DNA from 2 places in the Gilliamella sp. B3801 genome. Region 1 is predicted to be linked to the other one. Evidence: riboswitches for the same ligand, from Rfam matches in the RefSeq annotation. Region 1 holds a riboswitch; the other holds the start of a gene.
What was found. Region 1 has a riboswitch for thiamine pyrophosphate ahead of thiB (thiamine ABC transporter substrate binding subunit). Riboswitches for the same ligand answer to the same signal wherever they lie in the genome.
Positions count from the first base shown of each region.

Region 2: it holds a riboswitch for thiamine pyrophosphate, as region 1 does, so the genes downstream of both, thiM (hydroxyethylthiazole kinase) here and thiB (thiamine ABC transporter substrate binding subunit) in region 1, are expected to answer to the same signal.

Region 1 covers NZ_JAFNNR010000012.1:5,265-21,290, reverse strand. The annotation lists gene J3U14_RS10290 (AAA domain-containing protein) at 1-2,279, opposite strand, end outside; gene J3U14_RS10285 (hypothetical protein) at 2,625-3,242, opposite strand; TPP riboswitch at 3,554-3,656, shown strand; gene thiB (thiamine ABC transporter substrate binding subunit) at 3,697-4,689, shown strand; gene thiP (thiamine/thiamine pyrophosphate ABC transporter permease) at 4,704-6,281, shown strand; gene thiQ (thiamine ABC transporter ATP-binding protein) at 6,304-6,963, shown strand; gene cptA (phosphoethanolamine transferase CptA) at 7,151-8,857, shown strand; gene dinB (DNA polymerase IV) at 8,939-9,994, shown strand; gene J3U14_RS10255 (6-phospho-beta-glucosidase) at 10,086-11,522, opposite strand; gene J3U14_RS10250 (glucose PTS transporter subunit IIA) at 11,537-13,411, opposite strand; gene J3U14_RS10245 (GntR family transcriptional regulator) at 13,589-14,293, shown strand; gene J3U14_RS10240 (SIMPL domain-containing protein) at 14,486-15,592, opposite strand; gene pyrE (orotate phosphoribosyltransferase) at 15,787-16,026, opposite strand, start outside.
Region 2 covers NZ_JAFNNR010000003.1:52,913-68,938, forward strand. The annotation lists gene J3U14_RS03015 (MFS transporter) at 1-1,057, opposite strand, end outside; gene J3U14_RS03020 (histidine-type phosphatase) at 1,596-2,756, opposite strand; gene nfsA (oxygen-insensitive NADPH nitroreductase) at 2,756-3,481, opposite strand; gene trmB (tRNA (guanosine(46)-N7)-methyltransferase TrmB) at 3,500-4,201, opposite strand; gene J3U14_RS03035 (ribose-phosphate pyrophosphokinase) at 4,473-5,420, shown strand; gene pth (aminoacyl-tRNA hydrolase) at 5,507-6,091, shown strand; gene J3U14_RS03045 (DUF3597 domain-containing protein) at 6,183-6,626, opposite strand; gene J3U14_RS03050 (hypothetical protein) at 7,249-7,452, shown strand; gene J3U14_RS03055 (heavy-metal-associated domain-containing protein) at 7,472-7,675, shown strand; gene thiD (bifunctional hydroxymethylpyrimidine kinase/phosphomethylpyrimidine kinase) at 7,843-8,640, opposite strand; gene thiE (thiamine phosphate synthase) at 8,649-9,290, opposite strand; gene thiM (hydroxyethylthiazole kinase) at 9,303-10,088, opposite strand; TPP riboswitch at 10,134-10,234, opposite strand; gene trkA (Trk system potassium transporter TrkA) at 10,303-11,664, opposite strand; gene trpS (tryptophan--tRNA ligase) at 11,788-12,783, opposite strand; gene J3U14_RS03085 (phosphoglycolate phosphatase) at 12,808-13,503, opposite strand; gene rpe (ribulose-phosphate 3-epimerase) at 13,496-14,173, opposite strand; gene J3U14_RS03095 (Dam family site-specific DNA-(adenine-N6)-methyltransferase) at 14,219-15,034, opposite strand; gene J3U14_RS03100 (SPOR domain-containing protein) at 15,081-15,890, opposite strand; gene aroK (shikimate kinase AroK) at 15,961-16,026, opposite strand, start outside.

The sequences.
Region 1 (16,026 bases):
ATAGGTTGGTTATCAAGATTTGCTGTTCTAACGTGTTCAACTTGAATAAATTGAGTCAGTGATTGATTAAATAAATTTATCGTAATTGGATCATTTGAAAATTCTGTTAATTCTGATAATGGACTATGTTCAAATTTTGCCGGTAACCACAGTGAAAGTAAGGGTGAACACTGATTTTTAATCATTGATAGTTGTTTGACATCAAGATTCTGAAATACTTTGCCTAATTCCGGTACGGTTAATTTGGGTGGATTGTTGGCAATCGTGATTAAATCAGCGATTAACTCCCGATAACTTAAACCAAAGTGGGTCTGTTGAGTATATAATGCCTCATCATATTGATCGAGCTGTGCTTCCAGTTTTGTTACTGTTTTTGCCAGTTTGATGCGCGCTTTAATGTAGTTATCTGAAGGCAGGTTTTTGTCCAGCAAATCAAGCTGTTGACGAATACTATTAATCAATTTGGAGCGATCAGCATTAATATCGTTAATCATTATACTGCGCGTATCAAGGCCTTCGGCAGTTAAACGCTTATGAACAACTTCAAGGGCCGCTTTTTTCTGACAAACAATCAGTACCGTTTTATGGCGTCCAATTGCGTCGCCAACCATATTTACAATGGTTTGACTTTTTCCGGTTCCTGGTGGGCCTTCAATTAACAAACCGGGCGCTAATCGTGCTTGTAAAACAGCGTTTTCTTGGCTTGGGTCACTGGCAACCGAAAAAAAACAATTTTGTACGTCTGGTTTTTCAATTTGATCATCGATTTGAGAATTGGATTTCAGTTTTAGAGCGGTTTCAAGTGCTGTGTTGTCGTAGTCGAGTTTTTTTAATTGACTGAGTTCTTCACCAATTGATTGTCCTATAAAGTTGGCATCAAATAACACAGCGGAACAAGCAAAGTAGATTTTACCTTTTTCTGGTTCAAACGATGTTGGTAAATCATCGATTTGACTCGACAAAATTTGTCCTAACGACTTTAATTCATTCATAACCTCAAGGGTATTTAACGTTGAACGTAATAATAAGTCATCAAAAACATGTTTCCATTGATTAAAAAGTGTTTTGCCCAAAATCCCTTTAAGTGCGGGATTAATTCTTATTTCTTCTCGTTGACGATCAAAGGCGAGTGTAAGTCGTTTCATTGATGCCATATCGTCATTCATTTTTATGGGCCAAAGTAATAACGGTGCTATTCTGGGTAACCGATTGCCACTGGTTTCTTGATAAACTAAAAAAGGAAAGCCCATATAAAGACTGTCAATGCCCGTATCCCGTTGATAAATAGTGGTTGTCCGAAATAAGTTGCGTAATTTAATTTCAAGAAGTTCATTCGTTTCGAATACGGCTTTAATATCGATTTGTTGCTGACGAGGTTGTCGAGCAAGAATATGATCAAGTAGTTTATTTGACGGTAAAGATGCGGTTCCTAATAAGTTAAGATCAATACGTGGTGTAAAACGACCTAGGTTCATCCTAACTAACGGGCCTTGCAAGATACTCATTGATACTTTTTTATGAAAGAAATCGATAATTCGAGATGAGTATTTTTTTAATGGCGGTTTAATCCAATGTTCATTAGGAATGCTCAATAAAACCAAGAGCCGACAAAATGGTATACGTTTTTCAAAACGATACTGCTGTGTCCACTGATCAAGCTCTTCATGACCCAGTTCGGCAAATCCTTCTATTCGCTCATCCAATAGTTGATATAGTCTTAATCTAGGTTGCTTAAAATAATTTGCTAACTCTTCATCGCTTAAAATATCAATATTATAATCATTGGCTAATTGTTTACATTCATTGATGACGTTATTCGCCGTTTTAAATTGATCTTCTTGTGCACTGAGTAAAATGATTAGATCATCTTCACTAATATTGTTACGTTCCATTAATGATAATAATCCAAGATTATTGGCATCAGGAAAGCAAGATGAGCGTTTAGTCCACATTACCATTAATTGGTTTTTAGAACAGGCTACTTGAAGTGTTTTTAGTCGGTTTTCATCCAATTTGATTTGTAAATTTGATGCACGTAAGCGAACATTATTGGCGCGTATAGATAATTGCCATAACCCTAGTTTAGATTTATGCTCTTTAATAGGCATAGTTTCACTAATCAATTGAAATTTTTTTAATGGTTTTGTATCAATAGAATTTTTGAGTGAAACGGATAATAGGTCATAATGATATGTTTTATCATCGATCATTTGCTTACTTAGTATTTCATTATCGAATCGTTCAGTTTGGCAATGACCACAGTGACGCTCTAACTCCATTTTGTATTCCTTATATTCAACTCAATGTTGATGTTATTTTTATCATTTTTATTTATATTGAATTGTAGAATGACAATGATTATTTATAAAGACTAATTTTAATACAGTCGATAGAAAACACGCATTTTAGCCCGATTTGGGTTAGCAAATGGCATCTATTATTTTGTTAAATATACAATTCAAAAAAAGCCCGAAAATTCTTATTGATTTTTAAGTTATCTATATTAAATCAATATCAATCTATTTTGAATTCATTATGACCTCTTAAGTAAACCGGCTTTGTGCGATGATCTTTTAAAAAACGAGCTACTCTAGTTATTCATCATTTATATTTTTACGGATTGCTTAACTGGATGCTGTCACAGGAATATGACGAATCTTAGGGTTATTAATGAGTAACCAATCGGGTAAATTACTTTCTTTTTCAACTAGCCAAATAATGGTATTTATAAATAATCGATCGTTTGAACCTTTAGGTTTTGGGTATTCAAGTTGTGAAAGTGCTAAAGAACGCGCAAAAAGTTGATGCTCACTAAAACTCATATTATGACGATTTTTAGACAAATGTGATTCATAATCAATTATCAACGCAACAGGCTGTTGATCATAGTTGACTAGTTGATCTAACGTGTTACTTAAATGATTTATTTTTGCGGAATCTTTTTTGGGAACAGCATTTAATCTTAGGCGTTTAAACAACGTATCGCTTTTAATTGCGGGTAAGTCTGGTGTTTGAATTTCTTCGAATCCAACATCTGAATTCCACAATAAGACGTGATTAAATTTTGCATTTTTTAATATTCGATAAATCGACAAGACTAATGTTTCGGAAATGATGGTTTCAGTATCAATTTTCGATTGTTGTCGATCATGAATGTTTCCAGATAAAACGAATTGAGGTTTTGAATTTAGATAGCGATTTAAATCACGCATCCAGCGAGGGCTCTTGAAAGATTGAGACATAATTAATCCTTTAATAAAAATCAAATAACTGACGTTTTTATTATATACAAAGCAATTGAGTAACATCTACTATTTTTTTAATTAATAACTTATTTTTATTTAGATTTCTTGAATACTCAATCCGTTAAACAGTGATTAAACTTAGGTAATAATCATAATAAGAGACAATTAAAATCGCTTTAAAATTATCTAATTTTGGAGCATTAATTCGTTACCTTTTTACCTTAACAGTGATTAAACTTGCTTGTTATTATTCATGCTATCGCAATTACAACTGTTTACAATTAATGAGGTAAACACTAAACTATTTATCGTTCTCAACGGGGTGCCCAAATGGCTGAGAATGTTGGTTAACATAACCCGTCGAACCTGAACTGGATCATGCCAGCGGAGGGATTTGAGTTATTGTGTCTGCTCAAACCTTTTGTCTTTTATTTACTATTTTGGAGACAAAATGTTTCGTAAGAATCTTCTTTTGTTTTTTGTTTTTTCAGCTTTTTTCTTGATTGATACTGCCAATGCTAAGCCAACTTTAACCGTTTATAGTTACAATTCTTTTATGTCTGAGTGGGGCCCAGGTGAGGCCATTAAGCAAGGTTTTGAAGCGGAGTGTGATTGTCAGTTGGATATCATTTCGTTAGGGGATGGTGTATCTATTTTAAATCGGATCCGGCTCGAAGGGAAAAAGACCAATGCCGATGTTATTTTAGGCTTAGACAATAACATTTTACAGCAAGCTAAGTTAGCCAATATTGTTATTCCTCATCAAATCATTAAACCTGATAATCTTAACACTGATTGGTGGGATAATGATTTTCTTCCTTATGATTTTGGTTATTTTGCTTTTATTTATAACAAAGATAAAATCAAAAATCCTCCCCATAGTATGCAACAACTTGTTGATAATAAAGGCAATTGGCGAATTATTTATCAAGACCCAAGAACCAGTACGCCAGGACTAGGTCTACTGTTTTGGATCAAAAATATCTATGGCGATGATGCTGCCAATGTATGGAAAAAGATCGCTAAAAATACAGTAACCGTCACCAAAGGCTGGAGTGAATCTTATGGTATGTTTTTGAAAGGCGAAGCTGATTTTGTTTTAAGCTACAGTACATCGCCGATTGCTCATATTATGAAAAATGATCCTCGCTATGAGGCAGCCATTTTTGATGAAGGACATTACCGTCAGGTTGAAGTAGCAGGTATAATCAAATACAGTCAGCAACCTGAGTTAGCACGTCAGTTTTTACAGTATTTACTCAGACCTGAAGTACAACGTCAGATTGCTGAAAAGAATGTGATGTACCCGATAATTCAAACGACATTACCTGAGGCTTATCAGCAAATAAAGCCTGTCACTAAGGCGTTAGAATTTGGATCTGAGCAAGTTGAAAAAGGACAAAAAGCTTGGATTCGTGAGTGGCAATCAGCGATCAGTAAGTAATTATAGACATTAACATGTTGAATTTTAGAACGTTAATACCGGGTATTCTTGCCTCCAGTAGCATAATGGTTGTACTGGGTAGTGCATTATTATCCATTGGTTATTACGCAATAACTTCAGGTGAGATAAACAGTTATATTGACAGCTATTTATTACATATTTTGTGGATAACTGTTTATCAAGCCACACTATCAACATGTCTTTCTATTTTCTTGGCTATATTAATGGCAAAAGCTTTATCCATGGTTGAGTTTTGGGGTAAAGGTCTATTGTTGCGAATAATGCCGGTGACGTTTATTTTACCTGCACTGGTTGTTGTGACAGGGCTTTTATCCGTTTATGGGCAACAGGGATTACTGTCAATCTTTGTTGGATATATCGGCTTGCCATTTTCATGGTCAATTTATGGATTACAAGGAATTTTATTAGCACACGTATTTTTGAATTTTCCTTATGCTTGTTGTCTATTTTACCGTACGCTGATGAGTGTGCCTGTTGAACAGAAACAGCTAGCCGCTCAATTGAATTTTTCTGGTTACACTTTTTTTCGATTGGTTGAATGGCCACATCTTCGTCGGCAAATATTGCCTATGGCTTCGCTGATTTTTATGCTCTGTTTTTCAAGTTTTGCGATTGTATTGGCTTTAGGCGGTGGCCCCAAATATACCACCATTGAAGTAGCAATTTATCAATCCATTCGTGATTTTGATTTTATTCAAGCGGTTTTGCTTTCCTTATTGCAATTGCTTTGTTGTGTAGGTTTTATGGGAATAATGCAAAAGTTTAATAATAATAAACAAGTCACAATGCGCTTTATAAAGCAAAACTACCGTTTTCCTGTTTCTGGCTTGGCTGCCTTGCTAAGTTCAATCGTGATTATTATGGGGGGATTATTTATTTTACTTCCTTTGATAAATATCGTGATTGATGGTGTTTATTTTTTCCGTTTGTCACTGTTTACGCCAACCTTTCAACATGCAACCCTGTTTTCACTTTTCATTGCATTGGGGTCAGCCATCGTAACCCTGTTAATGGCACTATTTATTCTTTGGACAAATAGTCGATTGCTCATTTATCAAAAGGTAACGTGGAGTAATCGATTAATGTTAGCCAGTTCGTTAATTTTAGCGATTCCCAGCATGATTTTAGCGTCAGGACTGTTTATATTATTTTATCAGTATGCAGGTAATACTTGGTTTATCTGCATTTTATTAATATTGTGTAATGCTTTAATGGCATTACCTTTTGTCATTAAAAGTCTGGCTACCCCCATGTTCGATGTCACTAAGCGTTATTGGCTATTAAGCCAATCCCTTTGCATTGACGGGGTTAACCATTTTTATTTGATTGAATATAAAGCGTTAAACAAATTAATGTTAAAAAGTTTTGTTTTTTCGGCTATCTTATCTTTAGGGGATTTTGGCATTATCGCACTATTTGGTGGGCAGTCAGTCATCACATTGCCTTATTACCTCTATGAGCAGCTATCACATTATCATTATCAAGATGGTAGTGTCACAGCGGCAATATTATTAATTATCTCTTTTAGTTTATTGGTTTTGGTGGATGATGATCACACTCAATCATATTAATTATCATTATGATAATTTTAAAATGTTTTTTAATTTTGGTATTGCCGCAAAAGAACGGGTCGTCATTGTTGGGCCAAGTGGTGCGGGTAAAAGTTCATTATTGAGTTTAATCGCCGGTTTTATTTCACCTGATTCAGGAAAAATAATACTCGATGATCAAGATATGACGAATGTCACTCCCGGAAAACGCCCGGTATCTATGTTGTTTCAACATAATAATTTGTTTGACCATTTAACGGTTCAAGATAATATCGCTTTAGGATTAAAACCTTCTTTAAAACTGAATATTTCACAAATGCAAATTATTGATGATATTTTAGAAAAAGTTGGATTAACAGGATTTAATCAACGTTATCCTGAACAATTATCGGGTGGTCAACGTCAACGGGTTGCTTTAGCGCGGTGTCTAATTCAACATCGTCCGATTTTACTTTTAGATGAGCCTTTTTCAGCGCTGGATCAATCATTACGTTTTGAAATGCTTGAATTAGTTAACCAAATCTGTGAAGAATTTGAATTAACATTAATGATGGTGTCCCATTATCTGGATGAATCATTGTACTATTTTTCACGATGTTTAGTTGTCGATGAAGGGCAGATTATTTTTAATCATTCACCCAAAAAGTTAACCTGTTCAGAACATCAACATGTTGCTCAGCTATTAGGCTTGAAGTCGATTTAATCCGCTAAAATTAATCTTTAGCTAAGCAGTATATTCATTGAAAATATGCTTCATATTGCTTTCATAGCATTAATGATTACCGTTGGCTTTTGTTAGTTTCAATATCGAATGTGAGTGCTTAAGGTTTTATTAATCTACCCAATGTATCTTATAAAAACTTATTCATCATGATTCTTTATTGATATTTATGCAAAATTTGAAAGCAGATCAGAAATTTAGTTTTTCCTCGTTATTTTTGATTATATTATTTTTTACCTATTTTTCATCCGCTTTGCAACTCTATATTTCTCTGTCGGGACACTCTAATTTTATTGGGTTAAGAGATTCCATTATTTATAGCTTAATTTGGCTCATACCGGTGTTATTTTTTCCTAATTATACTCGTAAAATTGCAGCCATTTATGGGATTATAGTTGGCGGATTGTCTTTAATTTCGTTAGCGTATTTTGTGATTTATCGGCAGGAGTTTTCACAAAGTGTTTTTTTTATAATGGCTGAATCAAATTTCAATGAATCTAATGAATATATTCAGCAATACTTGAGTTTTAAATTGATTGCCGTATTAGTTGTCTATATTTTAGTGGCTCTATTTCTTTGGAAACAAGTAAAACCGGTTTATGTCCAAAATAAAACTAAGTGGATGGTTTCACTATTGATTGCTATTTATGCTTTGATGCCACTAGTAATCAGTGTAATGGTAAAAAAAACCTCCTTAGAGAAAGCGGGAGCACATTTATTAAGCCGTATGGAAACGACAGTACCTTGGCAATTAATGAGCAGCTATATTGCATACCGTTCACAACTTTCTAATATGGAAAATATTTTGAATAATTTGCAATCTTTGCCTTCATTAGAAAATTTAACAGATAGTAATGGGGAGACACCAAGAACATTAGTCTTAATCATTGGGGAATCGACTACCCGTACAAGAATGGGAATTTATGGTTATAACCGCAATACTACCCCGATGATTGAACAATTTAAAAAAGAAAATCCAAATTTATTGGTTTTCAACGATGTTGTCTCATCCAGACCATATACGATCGAAATTTTAGAACAAGCCCTGACTTTCGCCGATGAACGGCATCCCGATTTGTATTTAACACAACCTTCACTCATTCATCTTATGAAACAAGCAGGGTATAAAACATTTTGGATTACCAATCAACAAACAATGACTAAACGAAATACGATGTTAACCATGTTTTCTAAGCAAACAGATAAACAATATTATATGAATAACGATCGTAACCAAAGTGCCAGACAATATGATGATGCTGTGATTCAGCCTTTTAAAGAGGTGTTAACCGATCCCGCTAAAAAGAAATTTATCGTTATTCATTTACTTGGTACGCATATGAAATATGAATTTCGTTATCCGAAAAGTAGTGAATATAATGTTTTTCAAGATAAGACAGGCATTCCATTCAATATTGACGATGATAACGCCAAAGTCTACAACAGCTATGATAATGCAATTAGCTATAATGATTATGTAATAACGACATTGTTTAATACATTTAAACAGAGCCATGATAACGGTTTTATGTTGTATTTTTCCGATCATGGTGAAGAGGTTTATCAAACACCACCGTATGATGTCTTAGGACGAAATGAAAAAGCACCAACCAAACCGATGTATACCATTCCCTTTATACTTTGGCAATCACCAAGTTGGTTGAAAACACATCCTAATGATTATCAAGCTTACGTTGATCGCAAATTTAGCTCACAAGATTTAATTCACACTTGGTCTGATTTAGCGGGCTTAACTTACAATTTATATCAGCCTGAAAAAAGTTTAGTTAATCCTAACTTTAAACCATCAATACGTTGGATTGGCGATCCCTATGATAAAAAAGGTTTAGTGGATTTTGATAAATTGGTTAAGTAATTGATATCCTGATTGCACAAGCATTTAAGGTATGGTATTGTATATTTATACAGTTATATTTTAGATGCTATCATTCAGATTATGCGAAAAATCATTCATGTTGACATGGATTGTTTTTATGCGGCAGTTGAGATGCGGGACAACCCTCGATACCGTAATATCCCCATTGCTGTTGGGGGTGACCCACGAAAAAGAGGTGTTGTTGCAACAGCCAATTATCTTGCTCGACAATTTGGTATTCATAGTGCTATGTCAATGGCACAAGCGGTAAAACTGTGTCCAAATCTTAAAGTTATTCCGGGTAGACATGCTGTTTATAAAGAAGTTTCAAACCAGATTCATCAAATTTTTCAGCGTTATACCCAAGCAATCGAGGCCTTATCACTTGATGAAGCTTATTTAGATGTGACTGATTGTCAACTTTGCCATGGTTCGGCAACATTAATTGCCAAAGACATTCGCCAAGCTATATTTAATGAACTGGGTTTAACTGCGTCAGCTGGTGTTGCGCCACTTAAATTTTTAGCTAAAATTGCTTCAGATATGAACAAGCCTAACGGTCAATATGTGATTACACCTGACGAAGTTGATTCGTTCATACAGCAACTCCCTCTTAAAAAGATTCCGGGGGTGGGGAAAGTCACCGAAAAAAAACTGGCTGAACTAGGGTTATTTACTTGTCGAGATGTGGTGAAGTATGATTTAACCAAATTACTTAATCAATTTGGTAAGTTTGGTCGAGTGCTTTATGAAAGATGTCAAGGCATTGATGAGCGTGAAGTCTGTAATGACAGGCAACGTAAATCAGTGGGTGTTGAACGTACTTTGGTTGATGATATTCATACTTGGGATGACTGTTTACTGCAACTCGATCCACTTTATGATGAGTTAGAAAAACGATTAAGTAAAGTCAGAACAGATTTATCGATTGCCCGACAAGGGGTAAAATTTAAATTTGATGATTTTCAACTCACGACACAAGAACATGTCTGGGCAAAGTTGGATAAACAAGATTTGATTGAACAAGCGTACAAAGTTTGGCAAGAACGACGAAATGATAGGGGGGTTAGGTTAATTGGCTTTCATGTTACCCTTATTGATCCACAATTAGACAAACAGTTAATCTTCCCTTTTTAGCTGTTTAAAGCACTAAGGTGTTAAGCTGAATTTATGGGGATGATTGAAATATCATAAAATCCCCATAAATAAGTTTGGCTTAACTAAGTCGTTATTTTAAGTTTTCACCGTTGGTCTGAATGACTTGTTTATACCAATCAAAGGAATCCTTCTTATACCGTTTCATGCTACCATTACCTTCGTTATCACGATCAACATAGATCACACCATAACGTTTTTTCATTTCGCCAGTAGTAAAGGATACAACATCTATAATTCCCCATGCGGTATACCCAATAACATCGACCCCGTCATAGTCCATTGCTGTTAACATTGCTTTGATATGTGCACCGAGATATTCAATTCGAGGTTGGTCATGTATTTGATGACCATTTTCAAGTTGGTCAATTGCCCCGAAACCATTTTCTACAATAAATAACGGCAATTGATAGCGATCATATAAACGGTTTAATGTATAGCGTAAGCCTTCAGGGTCAATTGGCCATCCCCAGTCACTGCTTTTAATATAAGGATTTTCAACCGCATTTGGTAAAGCACCATTGACGATATTGTCACGGTTATCATTTTTGACATCGGCTTTAACGACAGTAGACATGTAGTAACTAAACCCAATGTAATCAACTGTGCCTTGTTTCAAACATGCTAAATCTTCTTGCGTAATATCAAGTTTATAACCTTCACGCTCAAACTCTTTTAATGCATAAGCAGGGTAATAACCTCGGACATGAACATCAGGGAAAAAGAATCGTTGATGCATTGCAATTTCTGAAGCCATCATATCTTCAGGATTACATGAGTATGGATAGATTGGTACATGAGAAATCATACAGCCAATTTGAAAATCTGGGTTGATTTTTTTACCCGCGATCACGGCTTTAGCACTGGCTAAGAGTTCGTAATGAGCAACTTGGTAAAGGATTTCTTGCGGATTTTCGCCTGCTTTGACTTGTACACCAGAATTAGTCCAAAAGAAAATAGGATTACTCGTATCCATTTGATTGTTAATTTCGTTAAATGTCATCCAGTATTTAACTTTGTTTTTATAACGCTCAAAGCAGGTGATCGCAAATCGTTCAAAAAACTCAACCGTTTTACGATTACGGAATCCCCCATATTCACGAGCAATATGCAAAGGAATTTCAAAATGGGATAGGGTAATGACCGGTTCAATTCCGTTGGCAATTAATTCATCAAATACCGCGTCGTAAAACTGTAATCCCTCTTCATTAGGTTGCAGTTCATCGCCTTTAGGGAAAATTCTTGTCCAAGCAATCGAAGTACGAAGACATTTAAGTCCTAGATCCGCAAATAGTTTAATATCCTCTTTATAATGGTGATAAAAATCAATTGCGGTATGGTTTGGGTAAAATTTTCCTGCTTCAATATCTTGCGTAATTTGTCTTGGCACACCGTGTGCACCTGCTGTCATAACATCGACGACACTTGGGCCTTTACCGCCCTCATTCCAACCGCCTTCAAATTGGTGGGCAGCTAATGCACCACCCCATAAAAAATTTTTTTGCTTCATATCTGTGTTCCTTGTTATTGCTTAATGTCAAATACGATATCTTGAGTTGTAACGTCTGTTTTATCGGTTAAAGTGATTTGCTGATACTGCGTACTATTAACAATAATAATTGGGGTGATTAATGGATAACCCGCTTTTATAATTGCGTCTGGATCAAAACTGATAAGCAAATCACCTTTTTTAACTTGTTGATTTAATGATACATGATAATTAAATTCGTTATTTGTTAAATTAACTGTATCGATACCACAATGGATTAATAGTTCTACACCATTATTTAAGGTCAAACCAATTGCATGCTTTGAACGCTCAAATACTGCAGTAATTTGCGCATCATCAGGGGCATAAACGTGATTATCCGTTGGCTCAATTGCGATACCTTCTCCCATTAACTTTTGCGCGAAGGCAGGATCAGGGACTTCACTCAGTGGCAGCGCTTTCCCTGTCATTGGGCTGGTAATTTGAATCTCATCAAGTAAAACATTTGGCGTATCATCTTCGATTGAATCGTTTGAGGATAATTTTGTTTCACCCGTCCCTAAAATTTGTATCAATAATACAGGTCCAAACAGGGCAATTGCTGAACCGAGTAATACGCCAATAAATGATCCTGGGTGTTCAGGGTTAATCGCATTAACTATAGTTAACGGACCCGGCAAAGCGGCATAGGTATAGTAATAAGGTGTAAAAAATCCAGCAACAATTCCGCCTATTGCTGCACATGCACAGCCATAAATGAATGGTTTTTTGAAACGTAAGTTAACACCATATATAGCCGGTTCAGTAATACCAAAAATACCGGTAACAAATGCGGATAAAGAGACCCCTTTCATATCTTTATTTTTGGTTTTGATATAGAATCCTAACGCCGCGCCCACTTGACCAATAACAGCAATTGTTTGGAAAGCTTGGAATGAATCTTGACCGTATTGATTAATATTTTCAATGATAACGGGTGTGATTCCCCAATGAACACCGAAAATAACAAATACTTGCCAGACTGCACCGATTAATCCACCTGCCACAGATGGTGCAAGATTAACAATCCAGTTATACCCATTAGCAATATAATGTGCAGCATTTGCAGTCAGCGGACCGATTGCAAGCAAAGTAAGCGGAACCATAATGACTAAGCAAATAAGAGGCATCAGGAGTGGTTTGATGATGCTATGTAAACGTGGCTCTAAAAATCGTTCTAAATAAGATAACAACCAAACTAAGAATAAAGGGGGTAAAACCGTAGATGTATAAATAGTTTCAGACAATGCCAAACCAAATAAATTAACTTCTTGTCCTGATTTGATGAGTGCAGCCAGTTCAGCCCATGTTGGTGATAACAAGGCTGCACAACACGCCACGGCGATATAAATATTACAGCGAAAATGTTGTGATGCTGTAATCGCAATAAAAATAGGTAAAAAGGCGAAGGGTGCCCACGAAATGAAATTGAATACTTGGTAAGTGCCTGTCGTTCCGAAATCAGGAAAGGCTAATTTAATTAAGATTAGAATCCCTTGTAATATTCCCGATGCGGCTAAAACATAAACGAAAGGCGCAAAAACGGCTGACATAGTTGCAATGATAAGATTTAATATATTTTTATTTTCGGAACTTGCAACTTTATTATCTGTTTTAATTAATTGTATAAAAGCATTGTAGACCTTATCGACATTTGTGCCAATCACCACCTGAATTTGTCCACCTTTTTCAACAACGGTTATGACGCCAGGGAATTTAGCAATATTTTCTTTAGCATTTTCGGGTGTTTTTTGGGTTACCAAACGTAAACGTGTTGCACAACGAGCGACTGTGACAATATTATCTTCACCACCCAGCTCATTCAAAATATCAACAGCCAACTTATTATAGTCTCGAATCTTTGATGACATTGTTTAAAGTTCCTTATAAAAAATACAGTTAGCTCATCTTATCGACAAATTGAAAATTGTTAATTACCAATTTTATTGTTTGTGATCTAGATCTAATTTTAAATTTGTTTGCTTTAATATTAAAATAACCTGTATAAAATGGGATATGCCTATCTAAAAAACAGAGAAGGGAAATAAATGTTAAAATATCAGGATGTTGCAGAAAAAATTAAACGAACAATTTATCAACAAAAATTGCCAAAAGATACCCAATTACCCAATATTGAAGGGTTAATTAACCAATATCAAGTCAGTCGGACAACCATTATTAAAGCCTTAAATCAACTTGAACGCCATGGCGTAATCTATCAAATACAAGGTAGTGGTATTTTTGTCAGACAGCCTAAAAAAAGTGGATATCTCAATTTTCTAGAGAGTCACGGCTTTAGTGTAGATTTAAATGATCTTCCTGGTGCATCGCAAGTATTTAACGTAGATGTTATTGAACCAGACAAAAAAGTAAAAGAAAATCTAAGATGTAGTGATGATGAACACATTTATTACATCAAGCGTTTGCGATATGTGGACGGCGAAATATATGGATTTGAACAATCTTATTATCGCAAAAAACTGGTTTCATATTTGAATAAAGAAATTGCTGAGCATTCAATATTTAGTTATGTGAAAGATATCTGTAAAATTAGCATTGGTTTTTCAGATAAGTATTTCAAAGCGATAAAATTAGACGCTGAAATAGCGGAATACTTAGGCTTACAAGCAGGCGATCCGGCGTTATGTGTTGAAGAGATATTTTATACATCGGCAGGAGAACCATTCGATTTTTCAACAATTATCTACCATTACGACAATGCTAAATTTTATGTGCAGAGCCATTCTAAATGAATCGAAGTTTTAAGAGAGTAGCTTGAAAAAATGGATGATTGATGTAGTAAACTATTTGTACAATAAATACTTTAAATTATAAATAAAATGGTAAGTATATTCGGGTTTAAACGCTCTCCGACTATTTACCATTTAATTAAAGAGCTAACTAAGGAGAGCGTGTTCAATTGATGATAGGTTTATCTTCAAAGTTTATTGTATAGGTTTAAGTGTTTCAAAAGTACCTGATAAAACAAGATTTATTTTATACTCTGTTGGAGCATAAATATTAACATCAGCCCTCATATTTCCATCAGCATACAATCTTTTCGCATAACGTTGAGATGGATTGTATTCGGAATGCAAATCAAATTCTCCACCGCTTATATCAAGTTGTATTGGTGCACCTAACAGATATTGTTTCGCCAGTAGTCTTTCAACTTTATTTTTAAGTTTAGCTAATAATATTGCTTCATGCTCTTCAACTGCTTTTTGAACGGCTTCTTTCGAAACGGTGTAATAAGTATCATCATTGACAACCATTTTTAATTCTTGAGCTTTAGCAATAATTTTACCAATAAGGTCAAGCTTAGTTGTTTTGACCATAAGATTATGCTGAACATAATATTGTTTTACAGTAATTCTTTCCGGTGATATTTTATCCGTATCTGAATTGGTTATGGTGAAATCAGTTAATTGAAGTTTTTTTAATTCATCGGTAATGGTTGAATATTTTTTATAAAGATTATCTTTGGCGTTATTTAAAGTTTGGGCTGTTTCGCGAATATTGAAAGCATAGAGATTTTTAACTTTATCGCTTTTTACTTGATGAATATCATTGATATTATATTTATCTAATATTTTATTGAGATCAACAAAGCTATCGTTATTATCAATCTTTATAACAATATTCATATTTGCTTGATATTTTGAATTTTCTTGACTATTTTCTTGATTTATCTCTCTTACATTGTTTTGATAACCAATTGTCTCTAAATTGTCTTCAGTTAAGCCCAACTTCAATAATTCATCTTTAAATTGTTTCATTATATTTACATTGAGATCTGAGGCATCGTTAGGTGTTGCGGCATCAGTTAGTAAAGTTACAGAAAATTGTACTGTGTCAGGTTTTAATACGACAGTTTCAGAAATTTTGGCTTCAACTTTTCCCACAGGTATTAAATTTTTGCCATATTTTAATTCTTGTAATTGAAGATAAGTATTATTGACATTCAATTCTTGATTAACTGAGTTAGCAGCATAACTATTAAAGGCGATACCAATATTGAGTAACATGGCAAATAAAATTGTTTTTTTCATCTTATTATCCTACAGTTAAGGTTTATTTGTTTATAAAAATACTTGTTGAATTGCTAATAAAAGGCTAAATAAATCTAATCTAGATTATAGATAAAAAGCAGATTAAATGTCTAAAAAATGTATGGGATTGTAAAAAGATGTAAAAGCGTTTTTCAACGCTTTTATTTCATTAGCTGATTGTGTAAGAGTTTACTTTAGTTTATACCATATTGCTCACGATAAGCTTCAACTAGTTTTACTTGATCTTGTCTGGTTGGATCTTGATAAAGATATTGGATCAAATCATCAAGTGTAATAATTGAAATCACTTCGCAATGATAAGTTTGTTTAATTTCTTGAATTGCAGAAAGATCGGCACGACCTTTTTCTTGTCGGTCTAAGCAAATTAATACGCCAGCTAATTTTGATTTATTATCTTCCAATATTTGCATCGA
Region 2 (16,026 bases), on a different contig from region 1:
TTGCCGATAATCGTAGAGGGAAGTGTTTTGTAATATATTTAAATGCCCCGACAAGTAATAGTGGCGCTTCAAACATGTGTAAGGTTTTTAGAATAATAACTTCAACTGCATTGCTGGCAAATGCTGAGCCAGTTATACGAATTGACATAATAGCACCGGCAACTAATAACGTATTTTTGCTACCAATTTTTTTCACAATCCATGGAGCAAAAAACATGACGGTTGCATTTAAAATTTCACCGAGAGTTGTGACATAACCAAAGGCTTCTTGACCGACTTGTTCACTGGAAAAAAACGACGTAAAAAAGTTTGCAAACTGCTGATCAAAAACATCATAAGTACAGGCGACGCCAATTATATAAAGCATAAAACACCAAAGTTTCGGCATTTTTAATAAATCGACTGCGAGTTTAAAATTAAAGGATTCAGGCTTATTTAATCCCATTTGTTCAACGATATCGGTGGTGGAAGTTTTAGCGGGATCGGCTAATTTCACTAAAATAAGTAGAAATAATGCAAAACCAGAACAGAGCCAAAAAACCGCATTAATGTTCTTCGAAATCATAATTCCAACAAATGATGCACAAATTGCCCAACCAAAACAGCCAAACATACGGCAACGCCCAAATTCAAATCCACTGCGTCTGCTTATTTTTTCAACTAAGGCTTCAATAGCAGGCGCACCACCACTAAAAACCATGCCAAGATAAAACCCTCCAGCTATCGCACCGACAGTAACATTAAATTGTAGAAGTGGCCCTAACACATAAATAAAAAATGGTCCAAACAAGACTAACAGTAGAGTAATAAGCCAAAGGAGATGTTTTTTTAGTCCTAATTTATCTGAAATTAAACCGAATAAAGGTTGGAAGAGTAGTGCAAAAAATGAAATAAACGAAAAAACATAGCCAGTTTTTGCTTCATCAAGCCCGTTCATTTTCAGCCAAACGGGAAAGAATGGGCAATAGGCACCCATGATGAAAAAGTAGAGAAAGAAATAAAAACTGAAAATCCAATAATTCTTATTATGCCTTGCTGACTTAGTATTTTGATTCATAATTTACTTCCTTTAATCGAATTTGAATGAACCTTCATTCATTAGGAAATCGTTTACATATTTTTTTATGGATGAACTTGCTTCTCTTTTATGGTGGATAGTATCACCATAAAATAATGAAAAAAGTGATCTAGATAACACTTTATGAAATCGATTACATTATTTTTGTTGTTTATGAGTAAGATGTTTTGTTGATGACGATGTTTTAATTCAACTCAAAGAATCCAAGAAGATAACTCTATTCTATTTAATATTATCAATTTATTCATGAGGCGATTCTGCTTATAACGAAATGAAATATAGCGTTAATATGCAGTTTACATGTTGAGCGAAAATAAGATAACTTTTATGGTATCGATTACATTGGCAAACAAGAAGCCGTTTTTATCTATTTTATCCACTCCTTGAAGATAAGGTAGGGGCTAGTGATTAGGTGAGATAATATAACAGAGGTATTTAACCATAACAGGGAGCTAAATGTTAAAATCATCTCACGCCATGTAGGATAAATGCTGACGTGAGAAGTGAATTGATTAAATCATCCTTTAAACATGTTTAAACGCTGCTCAAAATCATGCCAGTCATAAAATCCATCTTGATTTTGCATGGCATTTTTAAGCTGCAACGTAAAATGTTGTGGTGGGTTATTCATACTGATTTGAGCACCGGTAAATAGTTGTTCAAAGCTTTGATAAACGTATTCGGCTTTAAAATAGTGTGTTCCAGACTCTAAATGACGAAAACGTTGTAAAATTACCTTACCACCGATTGGTGTTGTTTCATATTGATTCGGTAACTGATAATGTTCAAAGTCTAATGCGCCGAATAATGAAGCGATGGTACTATCATGTCCCACAAGTAAATGAATTTTTCGATCATCATGATGCATAAGATTGTTTATCATATTAATCAATTCTGCAGCGGAATGTTTGGCAAGCGTTTTAGTTCGACAGACTAAGTTTAGATATTGATTACGTATCTGAATAAGTTGTTGCCATTGTGCTTGGCTGTTGATTCTTCCCCACGCAATCTGTTCTTTGGGAAAGCCCGAATAATATTGTAATAAAAATGCATCTACTGCACTAACACCAATCGCTAATGCACCTAACAGAGCAGGTTCTTCATGCTTTTTCAAATAAACTTCAACAGGAATATCGGCTAAATCACATTGATATTGTGCATAAAATTTAGAATGTTTATAGTCTAAAATATCGGCTAAAATTTCATAAGCAGGCGCTAAATTTTTATAGATTGATTCTGCTGTAACAGTTTCATCAATGTCCTTAATAACAGCTTGTTTAAATTCGTCAGAATCGTTACGTAAACTAGGATCAAACATGGAATCCATTTTTTCAATAGGGTATTTATGATTGATGGGGATGTCATATCCGGCAAAAGCACCTGCTGTCAAAAATTGAGCTGTAGCAACGGTTCTTTGTAAACTATTTGCATACACAAACACATCAGAAGAAGTTGCTTGGTATTGAATATGTTGATTTTCAAGCCATGTCGCTAAGTATCGTCCAAAATAAACTTCTAGCGCACCGCCTCGGGTAGTTAGATAACCATAAGGATGATCCCATTTAGGCCATTTAAACGGCGTGGCTTGTTCTAAAAATTCAAGTGTATTTTGTAATGGTGTACGGATTCCATGTCGGCTTAATATGACGACTTTATCCAATTGATAGTGATTGTTCATTATTGTTTCACCCAGCCTTGTTGATGTAAATAGTTGAGAATAAATTCTCGTTGTCCTTTGTAGATCGTTTCAGCTATTTTGTTACTCCATCCGCCTTCTTTTTGATTAGAACTACGAGTTTGATAATAATCCTCTATTTGCTCATCATACTGTGCCAATAATGTCTGATTGATTGGTTGATATTGATTTTCGAAAAAGATTAATTCACTCGGTAATCTTGGTTTCATTTCGGGTTCTTGATCTGGATACCCAATACAGAGACCAAAAAGGGGGATAACATATTTTGGCAAGGCTAGTAATTGTGTCACTTCAGATATATTATTACGTAAACCACCAATATAGACTGTACCTAATCCTAACGATTGCGCTGCAATAACCGTATTTTGCGCCATCAAGGCGGTATCAATACAACCGACTAAAAGTTGTTCGGCTCGTTCAAGAGGAATCGTTGCATCAATTTGAAAATGTCGATTAAAATCGGCACAAAACACCCAAAATTCGGGAGCTTGATAAATATAATTTTGATCACCTGAATAGTGAGCTAATTTTTTTCGCTTATCACTGTCTGTGATACGAATAATGGTTGAACATTGAAGAAAGTTAGAACTCGGAGCCGATTGTGCTGCTTGAATCATCGATGCTATTTGCTTTTGCGTCAATGGGGTGGGTTTATAAGCACGAATTGAACGACGATGATAAATGAAATCAAGAGTTTGATTTTCCATAACGGCTCCTTAATAACGTTATTGTTTTTGATACTGTAAATCCCAAACACCATGACCAAGATTTTGACCTCTTTTTTCAAACTTGGTAATAGGTCGGTCTGCTGGTCTTGGAATATAATCTCCTGTTGATGATAAATTTTTATAACCTGTCGCTTGATTTAACAGCTCAAGCATATGTTCGGCATAATGTTGCCAATCTGTTGCTAGATGTAAAATACCATTAACTTTTAATTTACGTCTGATAAGTTCGACAAAAGCAGGCTGAATAATTCGACGCTTGTTGTGCCTTGCTTTATGCCAAGGGTCAGGGAAGAATATTTGCACCTTATCTAATGAATTATCTGCAATCATGTTTTCTAAAACTTCGACTGCATCATGGCACATCACATTTAAGTTTGATAATTGATTTTCTTCGATCGCCATTAAACAAGCTCCGACACCCGGTTTATGTACTTCAATACCTAAAAAAGATTTCTCGGGGGCATTTTTTGCCATTTCGATGAGTGATGCGCCCATACCAAATCCAATCTCTAAAACGACGTGTTGATTAGGTTCAAAGTGAATGGGCGATCCCGCATTATATTCGACACCAAAGACGGGCCATAAATTTTGTAATGCTTGTTCTTGACCTTTGGTCAAACGACCTTGTCGTAGCACAAAACTGCGTATTGTTCGTTTCGGTTTTTGTTCTTCAATATCTGTATGTAATTGTTCTGCCATTAGATTATCTACTTGTGTTGTAAAATTGATTTAAACTAATTGAAAGCTACCCTAAAATAGCGATGATTACTTAGTTTACTCGATTTTAAGTTGACGTCAAAAAACATATTGATTACCCATGGACTCTTACACTATTTTGCTAGGCAGGTTAAATTATTTTGATAATTTTTTATAATGTGGTTGAGCATGATCACCAAATGATTATATAATTGTCACTCCGATTTAACCGATTACGGATACGTAATCATGATTACATGCTTGAGGATTTCTCGTGCCTGATATGAAGCTTTTTGCTGGCAATGCTACACCTGAGCTAGCAAAGCGTATAGCTAATCGTCTTTATACTTCTCTTGGTGATATTGTTGTTGGTCGTTTTAGCGATGGAGAAGTGAACGTTCAAATTAATGAAAATGTCCGTGGTGAGGATGTTTTTATCATTCAATCAACTTGTGCACCAACCAATGATAATTTAATGGAATTGCTTGTTATGATTGATGCAATGCGTCGAGCATCTGCAGGTCGTATTACCGCTGTTATTCCTTATTTTGGTTATGCTAGACAAGATCGTCGAGTGCGTTCTGCACGGGTTCCGATCACAGCTAAAGTGGTTGCTGACTTTTTATCAACTGTCGGTGTTGATAGAGTATTAACGGTTGATCTTCATGCTGAACAGATCCAAGGTTTTTTTGATGTGCCAGTGGATAATGTATTTGGTAGCCCTGTGATTTTAGAAGATATGCTTCAACGTGATTTTGAACGCCCAATTGTTGTCTCTCCGGATATTGGTGGGGTGGTGCGAGCTCGTGCTATTGCAAAACTGTTAAATGACACCGATATGGCGATCATCGATAAACGACGTCAACGAGCGAATGAAGCTGAAGTGATGAATATTATTGGTGATGTTGCTGATAGAGATTGTATTTTAGTCGATGATATGATTGATACAGCAGGAACGCTTTGCAAAGCCGCTGATGCATTAAAAGCACGTGGTGCTAAAAGAGTATTTGCCTACGCAACGCATCCGATTTTCTCGGGTAAAGCCGTCAGTAATATTAAAAACTCAGCCATTGATGAAATAGTCGTTTGTGATACTATTCCATTAACAGCGGAAGTTAAAGCATTGAAAAATGTACGTCAATTAACATTATCAGGAATGTTAGCAGAAGCAATTCGTCGCATAAGCAACGAAGAATCGATTTCTGCAATGTTCCATCAATAATTGATTTTTAATGATAAAGATGCCCCGTTTTTTGGGGCTTTTTAATTTAACATCTTCAAGTAACAACAGCTAACAATTAAAACATCATGACAACCATAAAACTTATTGTAGGACTGGCCAATCCTGGAAATGAATATGCCCAAACTCGACATAATGCAGGGGCATGGTATGTTGATTTGCTTGCACAACGTTATCAACAACCGTTAAAAAATGATCCTAAATTTTTTGGTTATAGTTCACGTATCAATATCGCAGGACATGACATACGTTTATTAGTGCCTACCACGTTTATGAATTTAAGTGGTAAAGCTGTTCAAGCGATGGCTTCATTTTATCAGATAAAACCCGAAGAAATTTTAGTTGCTCATGATGAACTTGATTTAAATCCGGGTATTGCGAAATTTAAATTTGGCGGAAGTCATGGTGGTCACAATGGTTTGAAAGATATTGCTAGCAAATTAGGCAATAATCCAAATTTTTATCGATTAAGAATCGGTATCGGGCATCCGGGTGATAAAAATAAAGTGGTCGGTTTTGTGTTAAATAAACCTTCTAAGCCCGAGCAAGAACTAATAGATAAAGCGATTGATGAATCTGCACGTTGCACGGATATTTTATTATCACAAAGCTTTGAAGCCGCAATGAATCGATTACACTCGTTTAAAGCGTAATGCCGTTGATTGAGTCGAACGAATTACAATATGCTATATAAAAAATCCACCCGAAGACCAGGTGGATAACAAATCACGTAACAATCTTTGATTAAGAAAATAGATGGGTAATATTACCGCCTTTTTCGGCAATTCGTTTAAATACTTCTTTAATTAACCAAGTATTCATTGCAGCGGTATCATCTGTACTACCCGTGTAATTAAGTTCTTTTGCCAATCTTTTACGAGCATCTAGACTATTGTCTATTCCTAATAATTTTAAAAGATCAACAATCGATGTTTTCCAATTAAGTTTTTCAGGAAATTTGCTCGCTAAATTATTAAGAATTGACATCACATCCACGTCCGAAATGGGCGTTTGGTTGTCTGAATGTTGTTGATTTTGATTTTGGTCTTGATTCTGATTATTTGACGCGGCATCTTTATCATGACCGGTAATGCTGTTGACTTGATTTTTAACGGCATCAGCGACATTACCGACAGCCGCTTGAGCACTTGGAAAGATTTTAGAAAAAATATTATTTAAGATACCCAAATTACACCCCCCTATGTTTAAACTGCTTTTGAAAAAAGTGCTTAACTATTCAGATGTACAAAATATCGCCTTTAGTATAACGTTTAACAAGCAATAGTGTCAAAGAAGTTCTGGATTTATAGCATTTTTTGTTGTTAATTCAGAGAGTAAATAAATTAAATGCATGAATAAATTTTTCTATAAAAAAATTATCTTGGCGTTTTAAATTATGATAACCATGGATAAACTTAGATTGTTAACCATTCACTATTAGTGAAAATGATGCTATTAATTCTAGATTGTTCAGTTTGTTATCTGATAATGATTCCAAGTGTTGAACATGAAAAGATGATTGAGATGTTTTTATTTGTGTCCTATAAATTCCAGTTTATTTGAAGCTAAAGTGAATCACGTAAATGAGTAAATCGAAACGATAAAAGTCATGCCTGACAAATTCTAGTTTTAAAAAGTATTGCGATGACAACGTTGAACAAAAAAATATTCGCAACATTCACGCAATAATTTGATATGTCAAAGCCAATACCTTATACGCAAAATGATAATATGTCAGAGCCAGTTTTATCAGAATAAAAAATTGTGTATGATAAAAGAAATAATGTCATTGTGGCTTTGTAACTGAAGCATGCTTTTTACAAACAATATTGTGGACGTTTCAAAAAATTTAGCTTCATTTTTTACTGTACGCAATCTTTTTTGTTTCCCACAAAGTATGATGAAAATTACTGGGCTTGATTATTATCAAACGAGTAATAATGCGGGTCAATGGATCGAACACAATTATAAAGCCTACGCTAATTTGGGCGATCCGAATTCTGATAAGATTTAATTGAAAAGAGAGGTCAACTATGAAATTAATTGTCGATAATATGAGTTGTCAGCATTGTGTTAATACGATTACTAAAGCGATTAACGATATTGATCCAAAAGCGAAAGTAACGATTGATTTGGCTAAACATGAAGTTGATATCGAAGGCGGGACCATTTCACAAGAAGCCGCTATAGCGGCTATCAATGAAGCTGGGTATGAATTTGTAGGTATTTCATATTAATTAACCTATATTAAAGCAAACAAATTTGGACGTTAGTTTTTTTATTTATCTGTTTTCATTAACACGTTTAAAACGTCCAAAACCTACTTTACATCCTCTTTTAATCACTCATATTTTGAAAAATTTGAAGAGAGTGTTCGCAAATATGCGTCAATTGTGTTTTTGAATCACCACCAACGATAAAAGTGATGTGTTGGTCCAATCCCTTTACCAATATTTAAATCATCAGCATGTCGTATGGCTCCGTGAAGATATTCTTTCGCCTGTTTAACCGCGTGTTCTAAGCTGTTTTTAGGTAATAAAGCCGCAATAGCGGCTGATAAGGTACAACCTGTACCGTGCGTATTTTTCGTTTGAATTCTTTGCGATGTCATCCGGATTGTTTGGTCTGAGGTAATTAAATAATCGGGACTTTCTTGACTGGCTAAGTGCCCTCCCTTCATTAGAACCGCTTTACAACCTAGTTTAAGTAAATCTTGCCCTTGTTTTAGCATCTCATCTTCATTTTTCGCTTCATCACAATCTAAAAGCGCTGCGGCTTCGGGTAAGTTAGGTGTAATAATTGTTGCTAATGGCAATAATTGTTCTCGAATGGCGGTAATGGCATCGGGTTTTAAAAGTGCATGCCCCCCTTTAGCGATCATAACTGTATCAAGTACAATCGATGGTATAGGATGATTTTTTAATAACTGATAGACAGTTGTGACAATTTCTTTATTCATTAGCATACCAATTTTGACACTATCAATGTGGATATCTTGATATAAGGTGTTAAATTCTGCTTCGATAAATTCGGTGGGAATTGCCAATACCGCATCAACACCTTGGGTACTTTGTGCGGTTAACGCGGTAATGACAGATATGCCATACGCACCAAGTGCCGAAAACGTTTTGAGATCGGCTTGGATGCCAGCTCCCCCACTGGGATCTGAACCAGCAATAGTTAGGGCTGTAATTGTCATGATGTTGCTTCCTATCTAGCTTGATTTATTTTATTGATTAGTAAGGTGGTTGCTTGTTCAATATTGGATTGACCACAAATAGCCGATACGACTGCAACGCCTTCAATTCCTGTTTGTATTATTTCTGTAACTTTTGTTACGTCGATACCACCAATGGCAACAGCAGGGCAATGTTTGGTTTTGACTAATTGAGTTAACTGCTCAATACCAAGTGCCGAGGAAGCATCTTTCTTGGTCGAGGTCGGATAGACAGGACCAATTCCAATATAATCGACGTTTTGCCAAGGCACGGTTTCAAGTTGTTGCTGATTCGAAACAGATAGTCCTAACCATTTATTTTTACCGATCAATCGGCGAGCTACATCAACGGGCAAATCATTTTGACCAACATGCACACCATCTGCATCGACAGCTAAAGCAATATCCACATGATCATTAATCAATAGCGGTACCGATGTCTGACTGAGTGCTTCTTTCAAGGCTAAAGCAGCTTTATACCAATCTTTGCCTGTCAATTCTTGTTCTGATCGTAATTGTACGGCGGTTACACCGTTGGCAACGGCAATTTTGGTGGTATCTACCATGCCACTGATTCCTCCACATAGTGTCGGATCGAGCACTAAATAGAGAGTAAGATCCAACTTTTTCTGCATGCTACGTCCCTATTAGTATGATGAATAAAATAGTGATAATTGATCTAATAACGATACGGCAAAACTGCCTAATCCAAGCTGTTTATTTGCCTTTTCTCCAGCTTTTTTCATCATAAAGCAAGCGGCTGCTGTGGCTAAAAGTGGATCGGTTGAATTTACAATAAACGCTGCAACCATAGCAGATAAGGAACAGCCTGTTCCGGTAATTTTGGTTAAAGCAATATCACCGCCTGCTATAGCGTAAGTCGTATGACCATCAGTAATATAATCAATGTCACCAGTCATGGCGATGATAGTCTGGTAGTCTTGTGCCAATTGTTTTGCATATTGTAAAGCGGATTTTGTCGAGTCTTGACTGTCCGGGCCTTTTGATGATGCAAATTGACCGCTTAGCGCTAAGATTTCCGAAGCATTGCCACGAATAACGGTGGGTTTAAATGATAATAATTGATACGCAATTTCGGTACGATAAACAAGTGCCGAACCAACGGCAACAGGATCAAGTACCCATGGAGTTTGGCTTTGTTGAGCTTGGCTTGCTGCAAGTAGCATACTTTTGGCGGTATTGTGATTAATTGTACCGATGTTAATCAGTAAACTATTAGCAATTTTAACAAATTCAGCCACTTCTTGTTCAGCAATAATCATTGCTGGTGAAGCTCCAATAGCAAGTAGGACATTAGCAGTAAAATTTTGTACAACATCATTTGTTATACAATGAACTAATGGGCGTTGCGTTTTGACAAGATTAATAAAAGGTGTAACTTGTGTGATTTGAAGCGATGTGGTTACTGACATGTTCATTCCTTATTTGATTTATCGGGAAGAATTTGCCTATTGTAAAGTTGAATGGCTAGACTTCCCTACGCTGGTGTTATCCAGATCAGGTTCAACGGGTAAACTCTCAGTTTTTTAATGAATAAAAAACACCCCGAGTCAAAATTATGCTTATATTATGAACTGCCTATTGGCTTTTAACAAGTTTGTATAATAGAAAATTTCGATTTAAATGTTATTGTAACAATTTTTCGATATCGGTAATCGCTCTTCTATCCGGCAAGAAAATAATTAGGTGATCATTCTCTTCAATCGTTAAATCCGTGTTGATAATAATAACATCTTCATCACGTACAACTGCGCCGATTGTTGCCCCAGACGGTAGCTTTAATCCATTGATGTTTTTTCCGACCAGTTTTGAATTTTCTTTATCACCATGCGCAACGATTTCCACAATTTCAGATTCGCCTTGTCGTAGTGATACAACTTTGACGATGCCTGTTTGTCTGACATGACTTAAAAGTTCAGAAATAGTGGCGTGTTGAGGTGAAATAGCAATATCAATCACACTATCATTAATGAGTTCTAGGTAAGCTTGTTTTTGGATTAAAACGATGACTTTTTTTGCGCCCATTCTTTTCGCTAACATCGATGACATAATATTGGATTCATCATCGCCGGTTACCGCAATAAAAAGATCTGTCAGTTCAATCTGTTCTTGGGATAGCAATTCTTGGTCTGATGATTCGCCATGTAATACCGTGGTATTAAGTAACTGTTCAGCAATGAGTTCTGCTCGTTCGGCATTGCGTTCAATTAGTTTGACTTGATAATCATTTTCTAAACGCTTAGCCAGTGCAAGCGCAATGCCGCCACCGCCACTAATGATAATTCGTTTATAAGGTTTTTCTAAACGTTGTAGCTCACTGGTCACGGCTTTGATATTGGTTGGCGGAGTAATAAAATACACCATATCACCAGCTTCAATTAAGGTGGAACCTAGAGGACGAATAAAGCGATTTTTACGGTAGATAGCAACGACTCTAGCTTCAACATGCGGAAGATGTTCTTTAAGTTCTGATAGCTCACTGCCAACTAGCGCGCCACCATAATATGCCATAACAGCGACTAGACATACACGGGTATCGTTGAATGAGGCAAATTGTAATGCGCCTGGATATTGAACAAGATGACTGATATGGTTGGTAATAAGGTTTTCTGGTGCAATGATATGGTCGATATTGATACACTCTTTATTAAAAAAAGGATATCTTTCATCATTGTATTCCGGTGCGCGGATACGCGCCACTTTTTGCGGAATATTAAACATGACATGCCCTATTTGACATGCCATCATGTTGATTTCATCAGAGTTGGTAACGGCAACAAGCATATCAGCCGATTCCGCGCCAGCACTCTCTAATACTTGTGGATAAGATGATTTTCCACAAATAACTTGTAAATCAAAGCGTTCTTGCAAAGATTGCAATTTATCATGATCTTCATCGACAACAGTGACATCGTTTTGTTTTTCAGTAACAAGATATTCTGCAAGCGCACTGCCTGTTTGTCCTGCCCCAAGAATGATAATCTTCATAACTAACCTATTTTAATTAAATGGCTTTCATCGGATTGATTGTCATTAGGATAATCAATGCCTATATCAAAGCTAATTAATACTGTTTAGTGTTAATAATAATCATGTTTTTTTGATTTCAGACTATACAAAACCGATAGCGTCATAGACCTTTTTCAATGTGATATCCGCTTTAGCTCGAGCTTTTTCAGCGCCTTCTTTCATGATTGAATAGAGGTAATCTTCATCATCACGATATTGGTGATATTGTGCTTGTAAGTGACTTATCATATCAATCACTTGTGTCGCCACTTCCGTTTTAAGATGTCCATACATTTTACCCTCAAACTCTTTTTCAAGTTCGGTGACTGGTTTTCCTGTTACGCCAGTTAATATATCTAATAAATTTGATACACCAGCTTTATTTTTTAAATCATAACGTACAACAGGCGGTTCATCAGAATCGGTCATCGCTCGTTTGATTTTTTTCTCGATGTCTTTAGGATTTTCAAGTAAGCCAATCACATTGTTTCGATTTTCATCGGATTTAGACATTTTTTTCGTTGGGTCTTGTAAAGACATTACTCTTGCACCAACTTTAGGGATAAAGGGTTCAGGAACAGTAAAAATGTCACCATACAGGGCATTAAAGCGCATTGCAATATCACGTGATAGTTCGAGATGTTGTTTTTGATCGTCACCCACCGGTACTAAATTAGCTTGATATAATAAAATGTCAGCTGCCATTAATACAGGATAATCAAAAAGCCCTGCGTTAATATTTTCAGCGTGTCGTGATGATTTATCCTTGAATTGGGTCATGCGACTGAGTTCACCAAAATAAGTGTAACAGTTTAATGCCCACCCTAATTCAGCATGAGCAGGTACATGAGATTGTACAAATATAGTGCTTTTTTGAGGATCAATGCCACATGCTAAATAAAGCGCCATGGTATCGAGCGTTGCTTTGCGTAGCTTCTGTGGATCTTGGCGTACTGTGATGGCATGTTGATTTACAATACAATAAACGCAATCGTATTCTTGTTGTAAAGCGACCCAATTTTTTAAGGCTCCCAAATAGTTGCCAAGTGTTAATTCCCCTGATGGCTGAGCGCCACTAAATACAATCGGTTTACTCATATTTTATTCCTAATCTATTCATTCTTATTTTTTTGCCTCAGCTTTAGGCAGTGGTAACAAGGTTAATATATCTTTGAAATCGTCAAACAAAAAATCGGGGTCACTGGTCGCTATGGATACACCATAGTTGTAACCGTAACTTAACGCAACAGTAGGGCAGTTAGCATTCTTTGCTGCGGTGATATCATTTTTCGAGTCACCAACAAATAGTAATTGATCGCAAAAGAGCCCAAACGTTGCCATAACCTGATAAAGTGGGGCAGGATGAGGTTTTAGCTTGATAACATCACCGCCACCTAGCACCAGTTTGAAATATTCTTTAATGCCTAATGATTCTAATAAAGCAGGTAAAAATTGTGCAGGTTTATTGGTAACAAGTGCTAATGGATAATGATTATCATAAAGCACTTTTAAGGTCTCTTTAACATGTGGAAAGAGTTTTGTTTCTGCATCGATAACTTTATCATAATGCTGATTAAAGCAATTTTTAGCTTGACTAAACAATTCTGCTGTTGGGGTAATATCGATTGCTTTAAAGGTACGTTCTAACATAACATCGATGCCATTACCTACCCAATTTTTAACTTGATCTTTGCTAACAGTAGGTAATTGTAAGTCGGCAAGCATTTGCTGAATTGCTAATGCAAGTCCGGGTACACTATCAACGAGTGTGCCATCCAGATCAAATGCTATTGCTTGAATGTCATCCAGTTTAGGCATATTTTACTCCTGCTAATGCTTTTCGCATGGCATCAATAACTGATTTATAATCAGGCTGACCAAATATGGCAGACCCTGCAACAAACATATCAGCGCCTGCTTGGGCTATTTCTGCAATATTTTCAACTTTGACGCCGCCATCAATTTCAAGTCTGATTTTTTGCCCTGATTCAATAATACGTTGTTTAACTTGTCGTAATTTTTTTAATGTTGACGGGATAAAAGATTGCCCACCAAAACCAGGATTAACTCCCATTAATAACACAATATCAATTTTATCCATTACATAATCTAAATGATCTAACGGAGTAGCCGGATTAAAAACTAAACCAGCGGTACAACCATGATCTTTGATAAGTTGCAACGTTCGGTCAAGATGAATCGTTGCTTCGGGATGAATAGAGATATTGCTAGCTCCAGCTTTTGCAAAAGAGACAATAAGTTCTTCGACAGGGGATGCCATTAAATGGACATCGATTGGGGCTTTTATTCCGTAGTCACGTAGTGCTTGGCAAAACATTGACCCCATTGTCAAATTAGGCACAAAGTGATTGTCCATGACATCAAAATGAATTACATCAGCCCCTGCTTCAATCACTTTTTGGGTTTCTTCACCTAAACAAGCAAAATTTGCTGAAAGTATTGACGGTGCAATAATAAACTCTTTCATAACATACCTCTAATCATACAAGCCAATACTCAAATGTTTTTAGGATTATTTGTATAGCGCTAATATTTCATCAATTTTTTTTCGACCTTCACCATCACAGCTTATTGAGCGTCGCATTTCAGCTCGATAAAGGTGGCGAGCTTTACTATATAACGTTCTTGTATAATCAGTATCATGATTGGATACAAGCACTGGAATATTGTTTTTATAAGCCATTTTTTCGGCTAATTTAGAGAGTTTTTTATGTTCTTCATAGCCAAAATTATTTGAATAATATGCCGTAAATCCAGCCGAATCATTTGGCGATAAATAGGGCGGATCACAGTATATCACAGAATTTTTCTTTGCTTTTTTCATGACCTCTTGGTATGGGGCACAGATAAATTCCGCATTTTGTGCTTTTTTTGCAAAAAAGTTTAGCTCTTTCTCAGGAAAATAGATTGTTTTATAGCGACCAAAAGGCACATTAAAAAGTCCACTGTTGTTATAACGACATAGACCGTTATAGCAATGACGATTTAAGTAAATAAATAATAACGATCGTAAATACTGATCTTTACTATAATTAAATACGTCTCGTAGTTGATAAAATGCCTCAGGCTTATTGTTCTGAGGTTGGAAAAATATTTTTAGATCATTAATAAACTCATTTGGTTTTGATTTCAATAAATTGAATAATTCAATTAAATCATGGTTAATATCAGCTAAAAGGTAGCTTTTATAATTGGTATTTAAGAAGACCGAACCTGCACCAACAAAAGGTTCAATCAGTTGATCTCCTTCTGGTAGATACTGCCTAATGGTGTCCACAAGCTCATATTTTCCTCCAGCCCATTTTAAAAAGGCTCGTTGTTTTTTCAAAGGATACTCCTATTTTGTCTTTGGTAGGATAAATGAACCATATCCTTTATTTTTCAGCTTTTTCTTTATTCACAGATGCACCAGATTTGACCCATGGATTATCCTTTTGTAAAGCACTAGGTAAAGATTTTATAGCCTTTTTGGCTTCATCTGATGATTTATATATACCTTTAATCAAAATAAACCATTTACTGTTATTACGTTTAGTTTCGTAAATTTGGTAATGAGTAATATTATTTTTTTCAACAAATTTTTTTAAGTTTTCAATAGATGATGAAGCACTAAGTTGAATAGTGTATTCATCATCTTTAATATAAATAGTATTGTTTTTATTCCTGTTTCCGTTATGACTTGAAATAGTATTATGACTATTCGCTCCATTTTTCTCAGAAAGGGACGATGTTGTTGGTTTTTTTATAGTCGAATCATTTGATTGATTACGAGCTTTCCTTGATTCATCCACAATATTACTATTACTGGTTAGTGGCTCTTGACTGTCTAATGATTGATTCGATCTTGAAGCAGTTGTAGAGTTGGGTAATAAACTTGAATCGGTGGTTTGTGTGTTACTTGATGCGTTTAACTCATCAGTTAAAGATTGAGCGTTGTTGCTGTTTTCAATATTTGTTGATGAATAACCATTGACGTCAGGCGACGTCAATGATGTTGGTTCATTTTCTGTTGAAGAACTTAATATCACAAAACTTAGCGTTAAGAAAAAGATTACCATAGCAGAACCAAGAATAATTAATTTTTTCTTGGAAAAATAATTAAGAAAACTTGGTAATTTGAATGAAGTTGTAGAGTCTTTATTCGCTTTTTCTGATATATAACGGTCATCTTTATCTACACGCATATTTACTCCTTAACTTGACATCTACACTATTACTATTTCAGTATCAGTCATTATCTTGATAATAAGTAGCTTAAATTTGCTCTATTTTATCGATGATATAACCAGCTACACCTTTAGCACTTTGTTCATCTGTCTT